3 regions of the Cupriavidus sp. GW821-FHT02F09 genome follow, and region 1 is predicted to be linked to each of the others. Evidence: predicted binding sites of a transcription regulator. Region 1 holds the regulator's gene; each other region holds the start of a gene.

Region 1 (5,820 bases):
CGGTGTGGACGAGCGCGTGCAGCGCAGTTCCAGGTCGGGCGGCGGCTCCATGCCGTCGGCGATCACCAGGAACGGCGGCTCAAGCAGGATCAGCTCGCCCATCTGGCGCTTGCGCATCTCGTCATCGAGGCGCTGGTAATACGTGATTTCGGGCTTGCCCAGCACCTGGATCCGGTTCGGGTGGATCAGGTTCAAGTGGCCGACGAGATCGGCCGCGGACGTGGCTTCACGCGCGAACTCGACATCGAAGGCCCGGTCCGCGCCCTCCAGTCCTGCTACCCAGGAGAGTTTGATATCGGCTGCGTTGTCGTCGAAGATCGACTGCGAGGTGACGCCAGTGAGTTCCATTCGGGTGCTTTCAGGGACGGGCTTTCAGTGCCGGATCAAGGGTGCCATTGCGTCAGCAACTGGTGCACGTCGTCGGGGGTGGGCAGGGTAGCCAGTCCTTCGCGCATCTCGCGGTCGGACAGCAACTGGGCGATCTCGGAGAGAATTTCCAGATGCTGCTGGGTGGCCTGTTCGGGCACCAGCAGGAAGATCAGCAGCGCGACCGGCTTGCCGTCGGGCGACTCGAAGGGGATCGGCTCAGCCAGGCGCATGAAGGCGGCCAGTGGCTGCTTCAGTCCCTTGATGCGGCCGTGGGGGATCGCAACCCCCGCGCCCAGGCCGGTGGACCCGAGCGACTCGCGGGCGAACAGGTTGTCGGTCACGGTCGCGCGCGCTACGCCATGGTTGTTCTCGAAGAGGAGCCCGGCCTGTTCGAACACGCGCTTCTTGCTGGTGACGCTGACGTCGAGGTTGATGTTGCCGGGTGGCAGCAATTTAGCCAAACGATTCATGTGGAATGCGCAGGGTTTTCTAGTAAGCAGGCCCGGGGCCAGGAGGCGTCCCACCGGGCGGAAAGAGGTAAAAAACCAAGGCCCGAGGTTTCCACCGGGTGTCCCCCCATGCCGGTGTCGGGCGTCTGGCCATTATAGAGCAGGCCCGCTTCCGCTTTGTGCATTGCAATAGCCGATGCGCTCAAGCGGTGCTGCATGCACCGGAATGGCTAGGCCGGTCAACCATGTATTGCACAGCATACACTGGTACATATGCGTTGCGGAATCCCCTGTGTGGCCCGATCGGGTAGGCTGCAACGAAAAAGCCGCGCTCTGGGCGCGGCTTGATTCCATTTTTCAAGGGACTGACACCGACGGCCCGGTATGTGGGCCGCCAGGCACGGTCATTGCTGCATCTGCGATGCGGCCATCTGATACTTGACCGCTTCACGGTCGTGGCTCTGCACGCGATCCTTGTGGCGAATCACCTGCCGGTCGAGCTTGTCGACCAGTGCGTCGATAGCGGCATACAGGTCTTCATGATGCGCTTCGACAAAGATGTCCTTGCCCTTGAGATGTAGATTGATTTCCGCGTACTGCCGCCGGTCCTTTTCTTTTGTATTGTCGACAGAGAGCAGCACACTTACGCCAATGACTTGATCGAAATGCCTGACGATACGCTCCAGTTTCGTTTCCACGTACTCACGCAGAGGGGGCGTGATGTCCAAGTGGTGTCCACTGATCTTGAAGTTCATAGCGTTTCTCCTTCTGAAAGAGCTGCATCAGGCAGGCGATGCAGCTCGGCTACAAAGTCTTACGGAGATTGACCGCGGGAATCTTGAGCGCTTCGCGGTATTTGGCAACGGTACGCCGTGCTACCACAAAGCCTTGCTCGCCGAGCAATTCGGCAATCCGGCTATCGGACAAGGGGTTCCTAGCGTCTTCGGCTCCTATCAATTGCTTGATCAACGCACGGATTGCCGTTGATGAGGCCGCGCCGCCGGTTTCTGTGGATACGTGAGAGCCAAAAAAATACTTCAGCTCGAAAGTCCCCATCGGCGTTGCCATGTATTTATTGGTAGTCACCCGAGAGATGGTGGACTCGTGTAAACCCAGTGTATCGGCAATCTCCCGCAAAACCAAGGGGCGCATCGCAATTTCACCGTGGGTGAAGAAGTTCTTTTGACGTTCGACAATGGCTTGTGCGACGCGCAATATCGTGTCGAACCTTTGCTGGATATTCTTGATCAACCAGCGTGCTTCCTGCAGCTTTTGCTGCAGTCCGGCCGCGCCTGCATCGCCTTTTGCACCGCGCAAAATCTGCGCGTACATGTCGTTGATGCGTAGCCGCGGCATCACATCCGGGTTGAGGTGGGCGATCCATCCGCCGCTCAACTTTCGAACAAAAACATCAGGCACCACGAAGTCCGCTTCTGGCCGGCTGTAGGCATGGCCAGGATAGGGCGCGAGCGAGCGGATCAGTTCATGTGCGGCCTTGAGTTCCGGTTCGTCCACTTGCAGCGCCTTTTTAAGGCGCGTGTAATCGCGCACCGCCAGCAGCTCGAGGTGGTTGGTGACGATGCTCAGCGCCAGTTCGCGCTGCGGATGCTTGAGCCTGCGCAATTGCAGCGCCAGGCACTCGGCGGCGTTGCGTGCCCCGACGCCCGGCGGATCGAAGCTCTGCAGCAGCGTGAGCACAGCCTGGATCTCGTCGACCTCGAACTCGAGCTCCTCCGGCAGCTCGCTGCAGATTTCCTCGAGCGTGGTGCTCAGGTAGCCGTCATCGTCCAGGGACTCGACCAGGAAGATAGCCAGCCCTTTGTCGCGCAGGGAAATCTTGAGCGGCGCCAGCTGTTCCATGAGGTGTTCACGCAGCGTGGGCTCGGCGTCGCGCAGCTGCATCGGGGTTTTTTCGTCGTCTTCGCCTTGCGGGCGGCGGGCGAAGTCGTCCAGGCTCCAGTCGCTGCCGTAATCCTCATTGCTGTCGGAGTAGCTGTCGTCGGCTTCGGGGGCGCCATCGGGACGGTTTTCGCTGGTGCCCTGGCCATCGGCGGGCGCTGGCGCGGGCGCGCTCTGCAGGTTCACCGAGCCGTCCGAGGACACGCGCAACGGGCTGTCCAGCCAGTCGTTCTCACGCTCGAGCAAGGGGTTCTCGGTCAGCGCCTGTTCCACTTCCTGCTGCAGTTCAAGCGTGGACAGTTGCAGCAGCCGGATCGACTGCTGGAGTTGCGGCGTAAGCGCGAGATGCTGCGAGAGGCGGAGCTGTAGCGACGGTTTCATGCGACCTATTTTATGCCCAACTTCCGTACTGATGGAACGGAAATTGCTATCGCTGGTGTCGCTATGATCGTTTGAAGGATAAAAGGCGACACCGAAGCCGCCCGGGGGGGCGATGCGCGGCAGGCGCCGCGCGCCCTTACATGCGGAAGTTCTCGCCCAGGTAGACCTTGCGCACCGACTCGTTGGCGATGATGTCCTCAGGCTGCCCGGACGCCAGCACCGCGCCTTCGCTGATGATGTAGGCGTGGTCGCAGATGCCTAGCGTCTCGCGCACGTTGTGGTCGGTGATCAGCACGCCGATATTGCGTGCCTTGAGGAAGCTGACGATGCGCTGGATTTCGCCAACCGCGATCGGGTCGACGCCGGCGAAGGGCTCGTCGAGCAGGATGAAGCGCGGCGCGGAGGCCAGCGCGCGGGCGATTTCCACGCGGCGGCGCTCGCCGCCGGACAGCGACAGCGCCGGGTTGTCGCGCAGGTGGGCAATCTGCAGGTCATCCAGCAGGGTGTCCAGCCGGCGCTCGATCTCGGCCTTGCCCAGGGGTTTGCCATCGTTGAGCTGCAGCTCCAGCACTGCGCGGATGTTCTCCTGCACATTGAGCTTGCGGAACACGGAGGCTTCCTGCGGCAGGTAGGACAGGCCCATGCGCGCTCGCTCATGGATGGCCAGGCCGCTGATGTGCTTGTCGTCGAGCACGATATCGCCCTCGTCCAGCGCCACCAGCCCCACGATCATGTAGAACGACGTGGTCTTGCCCGCGCCGTTGGGGCCCAGCAAGCCGACCACCTCGCCGCTCTTCACGTCGAGCGACACGTCCTTGACCACGGTGCGCGAGCCGTAGCGCTTCTTCAGGTGGCGCACGACCAGCGTGCTGCTGTCCTTCAGGGTGGCGGGCTGGGACGGTGCGGTTTGGGTAGCGGTCATGAAGGTGAAGTCAGAATCCGTGGATCAGGGACGTGGCGGCGTCAGGTCAGGGGTTGACGGGGGCAGCTGCCGGCTTGAGCGGCAGCGGATTGGCTGCGGCACCGCTGGCGGGCTGCTCCTGGCGCGGCGACAACACGGCGCGCACGCGGCCCGACGGGCTGCCCGCGGTCGCGTTCTCGGCGCCGCCGCTGGCCGTGTAGAACTCGTTGCGGCTGTCATAGGTGATCACCGCGCCGCGGATCTCGTCGACCAGCTTGGCGCCGGCCAGGCGGGCCATGCGGGCGCGCCCGATCAGCTTGGACAACTCCTGCTTGCCGTCATATTCGATGCGGTCGCCCCAGCCATCGATGTACTCGTCGACGTTGTCGCGCTTCTGGCGGATATAGGCTTGCTTGCCGCCCTTGGAGGTCGCGACCGCGTACTGGTAGCCCTCGGGATCGGTACGGACTTCGGCTGCGTCGGATTTGAGCACCATGGTGCCCTTGGTCAGCACCACGTTGCCAGTCAGTACATAGACCTGCTTGACGTCATCGTAGCTGGCATTGTCGGCCTCCAGGACCAGCGGCTTTTCGCGGTCGGCCTTTTCGGCGCTGGCGGGCGCGGCCAGCGTGAGGCCCAGGACGGCGGCCAGCGTCAGCAAAGCGGCCGTGCTGCGGCGCAGACAGGACGAAGTCGTCGGGAATGGATTCATGTTGGCGTGATGGCGGTTGACGCGGGCGGTTGGTGCCCGCGGGCGGCTTCGGGGCTACTTCGTGGGACTCGCCGGCGGCGGCCCCGTGATGATGGTGCCGCGTACGTTACCCAGCAATTGTACTTCGCGAGTGACATTGTTGAAGACCAGGCCGTTGGCGGTCATCACCGACGGGCCGCGGGTCAGCTTGACAGCCTTGTCGGTCTTGACGATGTCATCGTTCACCAGCACCTGGAAATACTCCGAGGCGGCCGTCATCTGCGGATCCTTGGCGGGGTCGGGGCCCTGGGTACGCACGATGAAGGCATTGCCGAACAGGTCGATGACCGAGCCTTCCGCGTTCATCGTGCCGCGATCAGAGTGGCCGGTGACGGGCGGACGGTCGATTTCATAGGAGCGCATGGCCGGGCGTGTCACTTCGTAGGTCTGGTCGTCCTCGAAGTGGATCATCTTGTCGCCGGTGAAGCGCAGCTTGGTGTTGCCGTCCTCGGCAAGCTCGGTCGCGGAAAAACGGATCATGTAGTAATCCGGTTCATGCTTCTTGCCTACCGGCCCGGTGTCCGCTTCTTTCGGGGAGTTGACCTGCACCAGCCAGAAGGTGCTGCCCGCCACCAGTGCCATCAGCAGCAGGGGCAGGGCTCGCATGGCAAGCCGGCTCAGGGAGGACAGGATTTCCCGCATAGGCATGGGCTGGCCTCAGATGACCTTGGCGCGGGTCAGGTCGTGGATGTGGAGCGCGCCGACCAGGCGCCGCTCTGCGTCGACCACCAGCATCTGGTTGATGCGGTTCGCCTCCATCACCTGCACGGCTTCCACGGCCAGCTGGTCCGGCCCGACGGTATGCGGTGTGCGGTGCATGACCTCGCTGATGGGTACGGTCTTCCAGTCGCGCGGGGTTTCAAGCAGGCGGCGCAGGTCGCCATCGGTGAAGACGCCGATCAGGCGGTCGTCCGGGTCCACCACCGCGGTCATTGCCATGCCTTTGCGGGTGATTTCCATCAGGGCCTGTGCCAGCGGCGTGCTCTCGCGTACCTTGGGCACCGCGTTGCCGCTGCGCATGACGTCGCGCACGTGGGTCAGCAGCTTGCGCCCGAGCGCGCCGCCCGGAT
Region 2 (5,820 bases), on a different contig from region 1:
CGGTAGTCCTGCCACATGGTCGTCAGGATGGCTGCCGCCACGCCGGCGAATGCCAGGCCCGCCAGCACGGCAAACCCGCGCGGCACGCGCAGGCGGCCGAACCCCGATGGCTCCAGCCAGCCCAGCATGAAGCAGAACGGCAACACAAAATACAAGTAGTGCAGCGGGTACTCCAGCATCGAATGCGCGCATAGCATCGCCAGCCAGGTCAGCACCAGCCCCGTCTGCGCGCGCTCGCGCGCATCCCCGCGCCACAAGCGCTGGCGCGCCACGCGCCATAGCCACGCCAGCAGGCTCAGGAACACGCCCGCCGCGCCGATCACGCCCATCTTGGCCAGCATATCCAGCACGGCATTGTGCGCATGCAGCGACATCTCGACTTTCACGCCCACCTGCGCGAGCTGCTGGAACTGCGCCCAGCCATACTCACCCCATCCCACCCCAAGCCATGGGTGGGCGCGGAACATCGCCCACGCGTGCGTCCACATCGCGGCGCGCCACGAGAGCTGATCGCCCCCCTGCATCTGCGCCACGGTATCGAAGAGGCGCCAGTCCATCGCCTGTCCAGCGCTCTTGATCGCCGGCTGCAAGACCAGCAGCAAAACCACCATGGCCACCGCGGCAAACGCCAGCCCGGCGGGACGCCGCATGGGGTTGCGCCCGGCGTGGCCGGCGCGCTGCATGCTGCCTGCGAACCCGCCCGGGTCGCCCGGACCGCCAAACGCCGCCCCGCCCCGCGCCATCCAGGCAGCCACCAGCGCATAAACCGCGGCCAGCCCCACATGCAACACACCCGTGCGCGAGCCGGACAGCACGATCCCGCTCACCAACAGCACCGCCGCCGCCAGCCAGGCCGGCACCCGCAACCACCCGCGCGCCGCCAGCCAGACAGCCGCCGCCAGCGCGATACCTTGCACCGTAGCCTGGTGGTTCGGCTGGTTCAGGTTGCCCCACAGACGGCGGTTATCGTCGTAAAAGTAAGTGGACACCATCCCCAGCGTGTCCGGCTCCAGGCCAAACACCTGCACCCATTGCGCCAGCGTGCCCAGCAACCCGGCCACCAGCCAGGCGATGGCCAGCACATCCACCATCGCCTGCCGCTCCACGGACGACGCGGCACGGCCCTGGCGCCAGGCAGCCCACATCACCGCGGCGCCCAGCGCCAGCGAGAGCTCAGTCAGCAACCGGCTGCCCGACACATCGGCCATGCCGGTCAGCGTTTGCGTGATGCCCGTGGCAATCAGCCAGAGGGGAAAGAGAATGATCCAGGGGAACTGGGCGGCAGCCGCCTGGTAGGCCGTGCCCCTGCCTTGCCGCTGCACCGAGGCGCCTAGCACGATGACGGCGAGCGCAAACAGCAATGCCGAAGTCCATTCGCCATAGAAGGTGGCGAGGGGGAGCGTGTGCCGGGAGACCAGCAGCGGTAGCGTGACCGCTACGGCGAGGAAGCTGAGAGGGATGGCTGACCGGGAGGGCAGCATGTGGGGTGCCTTGTTATGCCTTGTGGGCAGAAGGCGGATGATAGCTTGGGGAGTGGGAAAAAAAAAAGCGCCCGAAGGCGCTTTCGTGTAGGGCAGTGTTAAATTTAGACGCCAGTCTTAGACTTGCTGCAAACAGTCGCGCCCGTGTCAGTAGCAGGCCACGCGATTACGTTTGAGTTAGTGAGATCCGGAGTATAAGTGACTTCACAGCCAGCCAAGGCTGCCTTACCTGTCATCACAATTGCGCCAGTTCCCGCCGTGATAGACACGGTAGCGTTCGTAGGAGCCGGAAGTGCTGCGTAGCCAGTTGCAGCCGTCAGAAGTGCAAGAGTGTCGCACTTAGCCGCAATCACACCGCTGTTTGTTTGACTGCATTCAGCGATCGCCTGCTTCAGAGGCTGCACGTTTGTGTACACTTCCGTCCACTTGCTACGCGTCACGTAGTCTTGATATTGGGGAATAGCAATCGCCGCCAAGATACCGATAATAGCAACCACGATCATCAGTTCGATCAGCGTGAAGCCCTTCTGAGCTCGGCGGCCCAGTTTTTTCATTTGTTGAACCCGTTGTTGCATGATTGACCCCTCGAAGGAATTTTGGATACAAATCGAAACATCTTGTTTCATGTGATGCTGTACGTTCTTAGCACTTAGCGTGCCAGCGCCGCCAAGTCTTGATGTCTCGTCGGCGAGTGACAATTTTCGCCACTTCAGGCCCTTCCGGGTGTTGATCCCGCGCAAATTTTGTCACTAAGTATGACGCGGCGGGTCAGTAAGCCTACGTTTTGGCTTAAGTCAGTCTGAAACCGCACTGAAATCACCGCCGAATCCGCTAAGTGGCCTGCGCTACGGCCCAAAAACAAAACGGGCGGCTCCCGGGCCACCCGTCTGTCCGGCAGTGCCCCAACGAACGGGGCACCACCTCATCTACAAACCCGTCCCAGGACGGGTCACAGCCCATCAGGCCGTCTGTGGCGCTCGCCTGCTCAGCAGCTTGCCAACCACCACCACCAGCGCGGCGCCGATCACGCCGAACACCAGGTGAGCATGCGGCACGTGCATCTCGAACCACGCGGCGTCCACCGGGTCGCTGACCAGCATTTCACCGGCCAGGTAGCCCAGCAGCGCGGCGCCCAGCACGATGATGATGGGGAAGCGGTCCATGACCTTGAGCAAGATGGTGCTGCCGAACACGATCAGGGGGATCGACAGGCCCAGGCCCAGGATCAGCAGCATCAGCTGGCTGCCTTCCGGCCCCTTCTGCGCTGCGGCGGCCACGGCCACCACGTTGTCGAGCGACATCACCAGGTCGGCGATCAGGATGGTGCGGATCGCGGCCCAGATGTTGTCCTTGGCCGAGTGGCCTTCTTCGTCGTCATCGCCGGTGAGCAGTTGCACGCCGATGTAGACCAGCAGGATGGCGCCGACGATCTTCAGGTACGGCAGGCTCAGCAGCTTGACCGCGGCTACCGTGAGCACCACCCGCATGATGATGGCGGCGGCGCTGCCCCAGAAGATGGCCTTCTTCTGCTGGGCGGGCGGGAGGTTGCGGGAGGCCAGCGCGATCACCACGGCGTTGTCGCCGGATAGCACGATGTTGGTCAGGATGATGGATCCCAACGCAATCCAGAAAGCGGTGGAGGACAGCAGTTCCACGGTAAAGCTCCTCGAGTTTCTTAAATTATGATTCGAACGCCACATTGCATCACCAACAACTGTGCCGCATGCGGAATTTCGGATGTCTGAGTCTTCAGACATGAAGATTTACCGTATCAAGCTTTCGATTCGGTTTCAATCGGCATGTCGCGCACCTTGGGAGATACCCTAGGTAACGGTACTCCAGAATGACATGCCCCCGCACGGAGGCGGGGGCATGGAGAGCCGGTGTGCGGTCGCAGTCACGCGAGCGCTCCGGCTCCGGCAAGCTTTCCCGCCCGGAGGCGGGAGGCTGCAGATCGGTATTTACAGGATCGACTTGAGCAGGCGAGCCATTTCCGACGGGTTCTTGGTGACCTTGATACCGCAGGCTTCCATGATTTCCAGCTTGGCTTGCGCCGTGTCGGCACCGCCCGAGATCAGCGCGCCGGCGTGGCCCATGCGCTTGCCCGGAGGCGCGGTCACGCCAGCGATGAAGCCAACCACCGGCTTCTTCATGTTTTCCTTGATCCAGTAAGCCGCGTTGGCTTCGTCCGGACCACCGATTTCGCCGATCATGACCACGGCGTCCGTTTCGGGATCGTCGTTGAACATCTTCATGATGTCGATGTGCTTCAGGCCGTTGATGGGGTCGCCACCAATGCCGACTGCCGACGACTGGCCCATGCCCAGCGCGGTCAGCTGACCGACTGCTTCATAGGTCAGCGTGCCCGAGCGCGACACCACGCCGATGCGGCCCTTGCGGTGGATGTGGCCCGGCATGATGCCGATCTTGATCTCGTCAGGCGTGATCAGGCCCGGGCAGTTCGGTCCCAGCAACAGGGTCTTCTTGTTGCCCTTGGCCATCTTGTCCTTGAGCTCCATCATGTCGCGCACGGGGATGCCTTCGGTGATGCAGACCACCAGGTCCAGGTCAGCGTCAACGGCTTCCCAGATGGCGGCAGCGGCGCCTGCGGGCGGCACGTAGATCACGGACACGGTGGCGCCGGTCGATGCCTTGGCATCCTTGACGCTTGCGTAGATGGGAATGCCTTCGAAGTCTTCGCCCGCTTTCTTCGGGTTCACGCCGGCAACGAAGCAGTTCTTGCCGTTGGCATAGTCGCGGCAGCCACGGGTGTGGAACTGGCCGGTCTTGCCGGTGATGCCCTGGGTGATGACCTTGGTGTCTTTATTAATCAGAATCGACATGCTGTAATCCTTTGCTTGGCTCAAAGCAGCGCGCGAAGGCCTGGCCCCGGCGCGCTGCTGGCGTTCGTGTTCGCGTCTGGCTTACTTGCCCGCGGCAGCAGCCACGACCTTCTGGGCAGCTTCTTCCATGGTATCGGCGGCGATGATGGGCAGGCCCGAGTCGGCCAGCATCTTCTTGCCGATCTCTTCGTTGGTGCCCTTCATGCGCACGACCAGCGGCACGGACAGCGACACGGCCTTGGATGCAGCGATCACGCCTTCGGCGATCACGTCGCAACGCATGATGCCGCCGAAGATGTTGACCAGGATGGCCTTCAGGTTCGGGTTCTTCAGCATCAGCTTGAAGGCTTCGGTCACCTTCTCGGTGGTGGCACCGCCGCCCACGTCCAGGAAGTTGGCCGGCTCGCCGCCGAACAGCTTGATGGTGTCCATGGTGGCCATGGCCAGGCCAGCGCCGTTCACCAGGCAGCCGATGTTGCCGTCCAGCGAGATGTAGGCCAGGTCGAACTTCGAGGCTTCGATTTCAGCCGGATCTTCTTCGTCCAGGTCGCGGTAAGCGACGATTTCCGGGTGGCGGAACAGGGCGTTGGAGTCGAAGTTGAACTTGGCGTCGAGCGCGATCACCTTGCCGTCGCCGGTCAGGATCAGCGGGTTGATTTCAGCCAGCGAGGCGTCGGTGTCCCAGAATGCCTTGTACAGGCCTTGCAGGGCTTGGCGGGCTTGCGCCACGCTTGCGTCGGGCACGCCGATCTTGCGGGCGATGTCGTCAGCGTCCGCGTCGAGCAGGCCGGCCGACGGATCGATGATCAGCGTGTGGATCTTTTCCGGGCTGTGGGCAGCGACTTCTTCGATGTCCATGCCGCCTTCGCTGGAGGCCATCAGGGCGACCTTTTGCGAAACGCGGTCAACCACCAGGCTGACGTACAGTTCCTTCTTGATGTCAGCGCCTTCTTCGATCAGCAGGCGGTTGACCTTCTTGCCTTCCGGGCCGGTCTGGTGCGTGACCAGGGTCATGCCGAGGATGTTGGTGGCGTAGGTCTTGACCTCGTCGATGCTCTTGGCCACCTTCACGCCGCCGCCCTTGCCGCGGCCGCCCGCGTGGATCTGCGCCTTGACGACCCATACCGGGCCGCCCAGTTGTTCAGCAGCCTTCAGGGCCTCTTCGACCGAGAACGCGGGGATGCCGCGCGGAACCGGCACATTGTATTTGCGCAGGATTTCCTTGCCTTGGTACTCATGGATATTCATGCGTGTTTCCTTTCGGGTAGGCGTAAAAGTGTGGAGATGGAATCTCGGCGGACTGCAGGCCGGCCTGGCTTAGCCAGAAGTGCCGGTTGACCTGCGCGACATGGCGCCGCCGGCGGGGGCGGCGAGCGCCTCCGCTGGCTGCGCCGCCGGGGTCGGTGACCCTTCGGTCTTGATCCTCGGTTTTGGCTGGTGACCATACCAGCGGGGGTAAAACTGGCGTACGACCTCGCCTTCGAAATGCAGGGCAT
Region 3 (5,820 bases), on a different contig from region 1:
CGCTCGCCATGACCACCCGCTCCGGCCTGACTTCGCCCGGCTTCACCGCCGACCTGTCCTACGGCAGCGGCAACCGCAAGCGCGCCGACCTGTCGGGCGGCATCCGCAGCGACAGTGGCTGGCACGCCTTCGCCGCCGGCACCCTGTTCCAGGAACAGGGCTGGCGCGATCATTCCGAGGGCCGGCTCGGCAACCTGTTCGTCAAGGCCGGGCATGCCAGCGACACCACCAGCTGGGACGTGTCCCTGCTGCACGGGCGCAGCACCCTGATCGGCAACGGCCTGGTGCCGAGCTACCGCGCGAGCGGCAATGCCCTGCTGCCCGGCCTGTATGAAAGCAACCGCGCCGCGGCGTACACCTACCCGGACAAGACCCGCAACCAGGTCACCCAGGTCGCCCTCAACGGCCGCCACTGGTTCGACGACAAGACCAGCGCCGCGATGCTCGCCTACGTTCGCACCAGCCGTCGCGACACCACCAACGGCGACATCAACCCGGACTACGACGCTTACACGGAAGACTGCGAAGACGGCTTCAACGCCGACGGCAGCCCGCGCAAGTCCCGCTGCGGCTTCACCCGGGCCGAAGGCGCCGCGCTGGACCCGGCCGTGCTCAACACCACGCATATGTGGCAGCAATCCATCGGCGTGGCGCTCAGCGCCGCCAAGGAAACCGAGCACCACCTGCTCAACGCCGGGCTGACCTTCGACCGTAGCCGCCTGACCTATTCGCAGTACGAGCAGCTCGCCACCTTCACCGACGATCGCGGCGTGGTCGCCGACCCGAATGCACCGAACGAGCTGTTCTCCGGCGTCAGCGGAACCTCGCGCGCGGTCGGCCTGTACCTGTCCGATACCTGGTCCTTGACGGCCAGCACCTTCCTCACCGCCTCGGCCAGGTGGAACCACGTCACCGTGAGCAATACGCTGCGCAACAGCGACGGCACCGAACAGCCGCAGGAGAGCTTCACCTACCGTCGGCTCAATCCCGCGCTGGGCCTGACCCAGAAGCTGGGCGGCGGCGTCTCGGTGTTCGGCGGCTACGCCCAAAACAACCGGGTGCCGACGGTGCTGGAACTGGGTTGCGCCGATCCGGCCCAGCCCTGCCGCCTGCCCGCCGGCCTGCAGGCCGACCCCTACCTCAAGCAGGTCGTGTCGCACTCCTACGAGGCGGGCGCGCGCTGGCGTCCCTCCAAGGACACCGAGGTGTCCGGCTCGTTCTACCGCATTGATAACCACGACGACATCCTGTTCCTGCGCGCGCCCAACACCCAGCAGGGCTACTTCGCCAACTTCGACCGTACCCGCAACCAGGGCTTCGACCTCTCCGCGCGGCAGCGCCTGGGCGACTTCACGCTGCGCCTCGGCTACAGCTATCTGGAGGCCACCTACCAGGCCAACGGGCAGCTCGCGGTGGGAGAGCGCACCATCGACGTCAAGCCGGGCATGCGCAGGGCCGGCCTGCCGCGGCACACCATCAAGCTGGGCGTGGACTGGCAGGCGCTGGCCGGCCTGACCCTGGGCGCCGACCTGGTTGGCGTGTCCAGCAGCGTGACCAACGGCAATGAAGACGGCCTGCGCGCCGACCCGCAGCCCGGCAAGGCGCCAAAGTACGCGGACTGGAGCACGCCCGGGTACGCCACGGTGAACCTGCGGGCGTCCTACCGCGTGAACAAGCACTTCGAGGTCTACGCGCGCGTGGCCAACCTGTTCGACCGCCGCTACGAGACCTATGGCCAGATCTCCAACGACCTGTTCCCCAACGGCAACCTGCTGCGCCCGCACGTAACGCCGGAGGACAATGCCAGCGCGCTGTTCGTCGCGCCGGGCGCACCGCGCAGCGCCTGGGTCGGGGTTGTGTACCGGATGTAGGCAGGCAGCCTGTTGCACATCTGGCCCGCGCTGTGGCAATGGCGTGACACTTTGTCCACGCCCGCGAGCACTTACCGAGAGCCTCAGGCGGGGCGTCATGTAATGCTGCGAAGCAGCATGATGCCCGCCTGGCCTGCTAGACGGAACCAGGCAAGAGGCTGCACGGCAATTGGCTTCGCCCAACGGTCGACGGCGGCGGCCGGGCATGCTTGTTGCGACACCGATGCCGACGGCAAGCAAGCTTCGCCGTTAGCTTCGCATGGACTATGCTGTACTTGCCTACCCCATCCTGAAAGGAGCCGCCAATGACCTGGACCACTCCCGCATACATCGATATGCGGTACGGATTCGAGATCACCATGTACATTGCCAACCGCTGATCCGGCGGACGGCTGGAATCCGGGAAAGCCCGCCGGCCGGCGGGCTTTTTTCTTGGCCCTGACTGGACAAACACCAGGCCATGACGACACTTCGGGTACTGGGATCGGCTGCCGGCGGCGGCTTTCCCCAATGGAACTGCAACTGCTTCAACTGCGACGGGCTGCGTCGCGGCACCATTGCCGCCACCGCACGTACGCAATCTTCGATCGCGCTATCCGAGGACGGCGTGCAATGGTTGCTGGTCAACGCCTCGCCCGACATCCTTGCGCAGATCCGCGCCACCCCGGCGCTGCAGCCGGCCCGCGCGGCGCGCGACACCGGAATCGCCGCCGTCTTGCTGATGGACGCGCAGATCGACCATGTCACCGGCCTGCTGATGCTGCGCGAGCACCGCAGCGCGCTGCCGGTCTATGCCACGGCCCCGGTGCTGCAGGACCTGAGCGAAGGTTTTCCGCTGTCCCGCATCCTGTCCCACTACTGCACCCTGGAAACCCATCCGCTGCCCCTGGACGCACGCCCCTTCACCGTGCCGCCGCTCGCGGGGCTCACCTTGCATGCGATCGCCCTGGACAGCAAACCGCCGCCCTACTCCCCCAACCGCGCTGCGCCGCAGCGTGGCGACAATATCGGCCTGCGCATCGTCAGCGCCGGCGGCAAGCGCGTGTTCTACGCGCCCGGGCTGGGCAGCATCGAGCCGCACGTGCGCGCGGAACTCGCCCAGGCCGATGTGATCCTGGTCGACGGCACTTTCTGGACCGACGATGAAATGCGGCGGCTCGGCCTGTCGTCCAAGCTGGCCCGCGATATGGGCCACCTGGCGCAGTCCGGCCCGCTCGGCATGATTGCCGCGCTGGACGAAGCGCCGGCGGCACGCAAGATCCTGATTCATATCAACAATACCAACCCGATCCTGGTAGAGGACTCGCCGGCACGCCGCGAACTGGCCGCGCACGGGATCGAGGTGGCCTATGACGGCATGGAGATCGCCCTGTGACGCCCGCACCACACCCCCAACCCATCCCGCAAGCGATCCCCGACGCCGAGCGCACGGCCTTCGAAGCGCGGTTGCGCGCGCTGGAATCGCGCTACCACATCCATCACCCCTTCAACCGGCGCATGGCGAGCGGCCAATGCTCACGCGAACAGATCCAGGGCTGGGTAGCCAACCGCTTCTACTACCAGATCAATATCCCGCTCAAGGATGCCGCCATCCTCTCGAATTGCCCCGAGCGCGAAACGCGGCGCGAGTGGGTGATACGCATCCTCGACCACGATGGCACCGCCACCGAGCCCGGCGGCATCGAAGCCTGGAGCCGCCTAGGCGAAGCCGTGGGGCTGACGCGCGAGGCGCTGTGGTCCCAACAGCTGGTGCTGCCCGGGGTGCGCTTCGCGGTGGACGCCTACGTCAATTTCGCGCGGCGCGCGCCGTGGCAGGAAGCGGTGTGCTCATCGCTCACCGAGATGTTCGCGCCCGCCATCCACAAGGAACGGCTGGCCGGCTGGCCGCAGCATTACCCGTGGATCGAAGCCGAGGGACTCAGCTATTTCCGTTCGCGCATCCCGCTGGCGCAGCGCGATGTCGACCATGGCCTGCGCGTCACGCTGGACTATTTCCGCACGCCGACCGAACAGCAGCGCGCCACGGAAATCCTGCAGTTCAAGCTCGACATCCTGTGGTCGATGCTGGACGCCATCGAAAAGGCGTATCCCATATGAACTCCCCCGCCAAGCCCGACACCGTTGCCGCCACCCCGCGGCTGGACCCGCTCTACCGCCTGCAGTGGGAAGAGGCCCAGAAAGCCTGGGTGCTGCTCTATCCTGAAGGCATGGTCAAGCTGAACGACAGCGCGGCCGCCATCCTGCAGCGCTGTGACGGCGCCCATACGCTCGACATGCTGATCGACGAACTCCAGACGTCCTTCGGCGTGCAGGGCATTGCCACCGAGGTACACACCTTTGTCAAACATGCCTGCGAACGCGGCTGGCTCGTCTGAGCCGGGCGGACCCGCCACCACGGTGGGTCCGCCTCTGTGGCTGCTGGCGGAGCTGACCTATCGCTGCCCGCTGCACTGCGCCTTTTGCTACAACCCGGTCGACTACGTGCGCCATGGGCAGGAACTGGACACGGCGAAGTGGCGCCGGGTGCTGGAGGAAGCGCGCGCGCTCGGCGCCGCCCAGCTTGGTTTTTCCGGAGGCGAGCCGCTGCTGCGCGACGACCTCGAAGACCTGGTGGGCCATGCCCGGCAACTGGGCTTCTACACCAACCTGATCACCTCCGGCGTGGGCCTGACCGATGCGCGCCTGGGCGCGCTGCGCGTGGCGGGGCTTGACCATGTCCAGCTCTCGTTCCAAGACTCCACGCGGGAGATGAACGACTTCCTGTCGAGCACCCGCACCTTCGACCTGAAGCAACGGGTGGCGAAGCTGATCAAGGCGCACGGCTACCCGATGGTGCTCAACTGCGTGCTGCACCGGCACAACCTGGCCCATGTCGGCACCATCATCGAGATGGCGCTGGAGATGGGCGCCGAATACCTGGAGCTGACCAATACGCAGTACTACGGCTGGGCATGGGAGAACCGGCTGGCCCTGATGCCGACCGAGGAGCAGTTGCGCGAGGCCGAGTCGGTGGTGGAGTCCTACCGCGCCAGGATCGGCAAGCGCTGCCGCATCCTGTTCGTGGTGCCGGACTATTTCGAGAAGCGGCCCAAGAAATGCATGAATGGCTGGGGCTCGGTGTTTCTCGGAATTGCGCCCGACGGCGCCGCCCTGCCCTGCCACGCCGCGCGCATGCTGCCCGGCCTCGTCCTGCCCAACGTGCGCACGCAATCGCTGCGCGATATCTGGTACCACAGCGATGCCTTCCAGCGCTTTCGCGGCACGGCATGGATGCCCGAGCCGTGCCGCTCATGCGACGAAAAGGAAATCGATCTCGGCGGCTGCCGCTGCCAAGCCTGGCTGCTAACCGGCGATGCCAGCCGAACAGACCCTGTTTGCGACAAGTCGCCGGATCATGCCACCGTGCGCAACGTAGTCATGCGTGGACGCCTTGCCGCCCATACCGGGCCGCCAGCGACGCCGCACGAGGTGCCGCTGGTGTTTCGCGCCGACGCGGCATCGCGCCGCTTCAGCGGGCCGGACCGCTAGCTCGCGCGGCCCGCGCCACGCCGCGCTGCGGATCGTAGCCCAGCAGCGCGAGCGTGAAGAATGCCACCGCGCAGCCCGCCACCACCGCCAGGCTGGTCCACTGCGCCTGACCGTACAGCGCGAAGCGGATGGACTCGACCGCGTGCGTGAACGGATTGAAGCGCGCCAGCTGGTACACGATGGTGGCGCCGGATTCCTCCAGCTTCCAGAGCGGATATAGCGCCGAGCTGATAAAGAACATCGGGAAGATCACGAAATTCATAGTGCCGGCGAAGTTCTCCAACTGGCGCACATGCACCGACAGCAGCAAGCCGAGCGCGCCCAGCATCAGCGCCGCCAGCGCCATCGCCACGAACGCCCCCGGCAGGTCCTGCCACGCGAACGTCACGCCGAAGCAGATCGCCACCAGCAGGAAAGCCAC

Evidence for each region. The regulator sigma-54, encoded in region 1, starts transcription at its own class of promoters, with help from an activator protein. The targets are predictions, from matches to a motif close to TGGCANGNAANCTGCTTT.
Region 2: AC07XB_RS28200 (pilin) is a predicted target of sigma-54. The motif match lies at 2,124-2,141, and genes of this name have one in related genera.
Region 3: pqqA (pyrroloquinoline quinone precursor peptide PqqA) is a predicted target of sigma-54. The motif match lies at 2,127-2,144, and genes of this name have one in related genera.

What each region holds. Positions count from the first base shown of each region.
Region 1 is NZ_JBWKVH010000008.1:103,468-109,287, forward strand. Features, by position in the region: gene hprK (HPr(Ser) kinase/phosphatase) at 1-348, opposite strand, end outside; gene ptsN (PTS IIA-like nitrogen regulatory protein PtsN) at 384-839, opposite strand; gene hpf (ribosome hibernation-promoting factor, HPF/YfiA family) at 1,223-1,573, opposite strand; gene AC07XB_RS12085 (RNA polymerase factor sigma-54) at 1,623-3,098, opposite strand; gene lptB (LPS export ABC transporter ATP-binding protein) at 3,235-4,020, opposite strand; gene lptA (lipopolysaccharide transport periplasmic protein LptA) at 4,067-4,711, opposite strand; gene lptC (LPS export ABC transporter periplasmic protein LptC) at 4,766-5,392, opposite strand; gene AC07XB_RS12105 (KpsF/GutQ family sugar-phosphate isomerase) at 5,408-5,820, opposite strand, start outside.
Region 2 is NZ_JBWKVH010000033.1:50,870-56,689, reverse strand. Features, by position in the region: gene AC07XB_RS28205 (Wzy polymerase domain-containing protein) at 1-1,481, opposite strand, end outside; gene AC07XB_RS28200 (pilin) at 1,586-2,035, opposite strand; gene AC07XB_RS28195 (TerC family protein) at 2,441-3,136, opposite strand; gene sucD (succinate--CoA ligase subunit alpha) at 3,443-4,324, opposite strand; gene sucC (ADP-forming succinate--CoA ligase subunit beta) at 4,406-5,572, opposite strand; gene AC07XB_RS28180 (DUF2889 domain-containing protein) at 5,642-5,820, opposite strand, start outside.
Region 3 is NZ_JBWKVH010000024.1:54,022-59,841, reverse strand. Features, by position in the region: gene AC07XB_RS24045 (TonB-dependent receptor) at 1-1,871, shown strand, start outside; gene pqqA (pyrroloquinoline quinone precursor peptide PqqA) at 2,177-2,251, shown strand; gene pqqB (pyrroloquinoline quinone biosynthesis protein PqqB) at 2,332-3,246, shown strand; gene pqqC (pyrroloquinoline-quinone synthase PqqC) at 3,270-3,968, shown strand; gene pqqD (pyrroloquinoline quinone biosynthesis peptide chaperone PqqD) at 3,965-4,246, shown strand; gene pqqE (pyrroloquinoline quinone biosynthesis protein PqqE) at 4,218-5,399, shown strand; gene AC07XB_RS24015 (ABC transporter permease) at 5,380-5,820, opposite strand, start outside.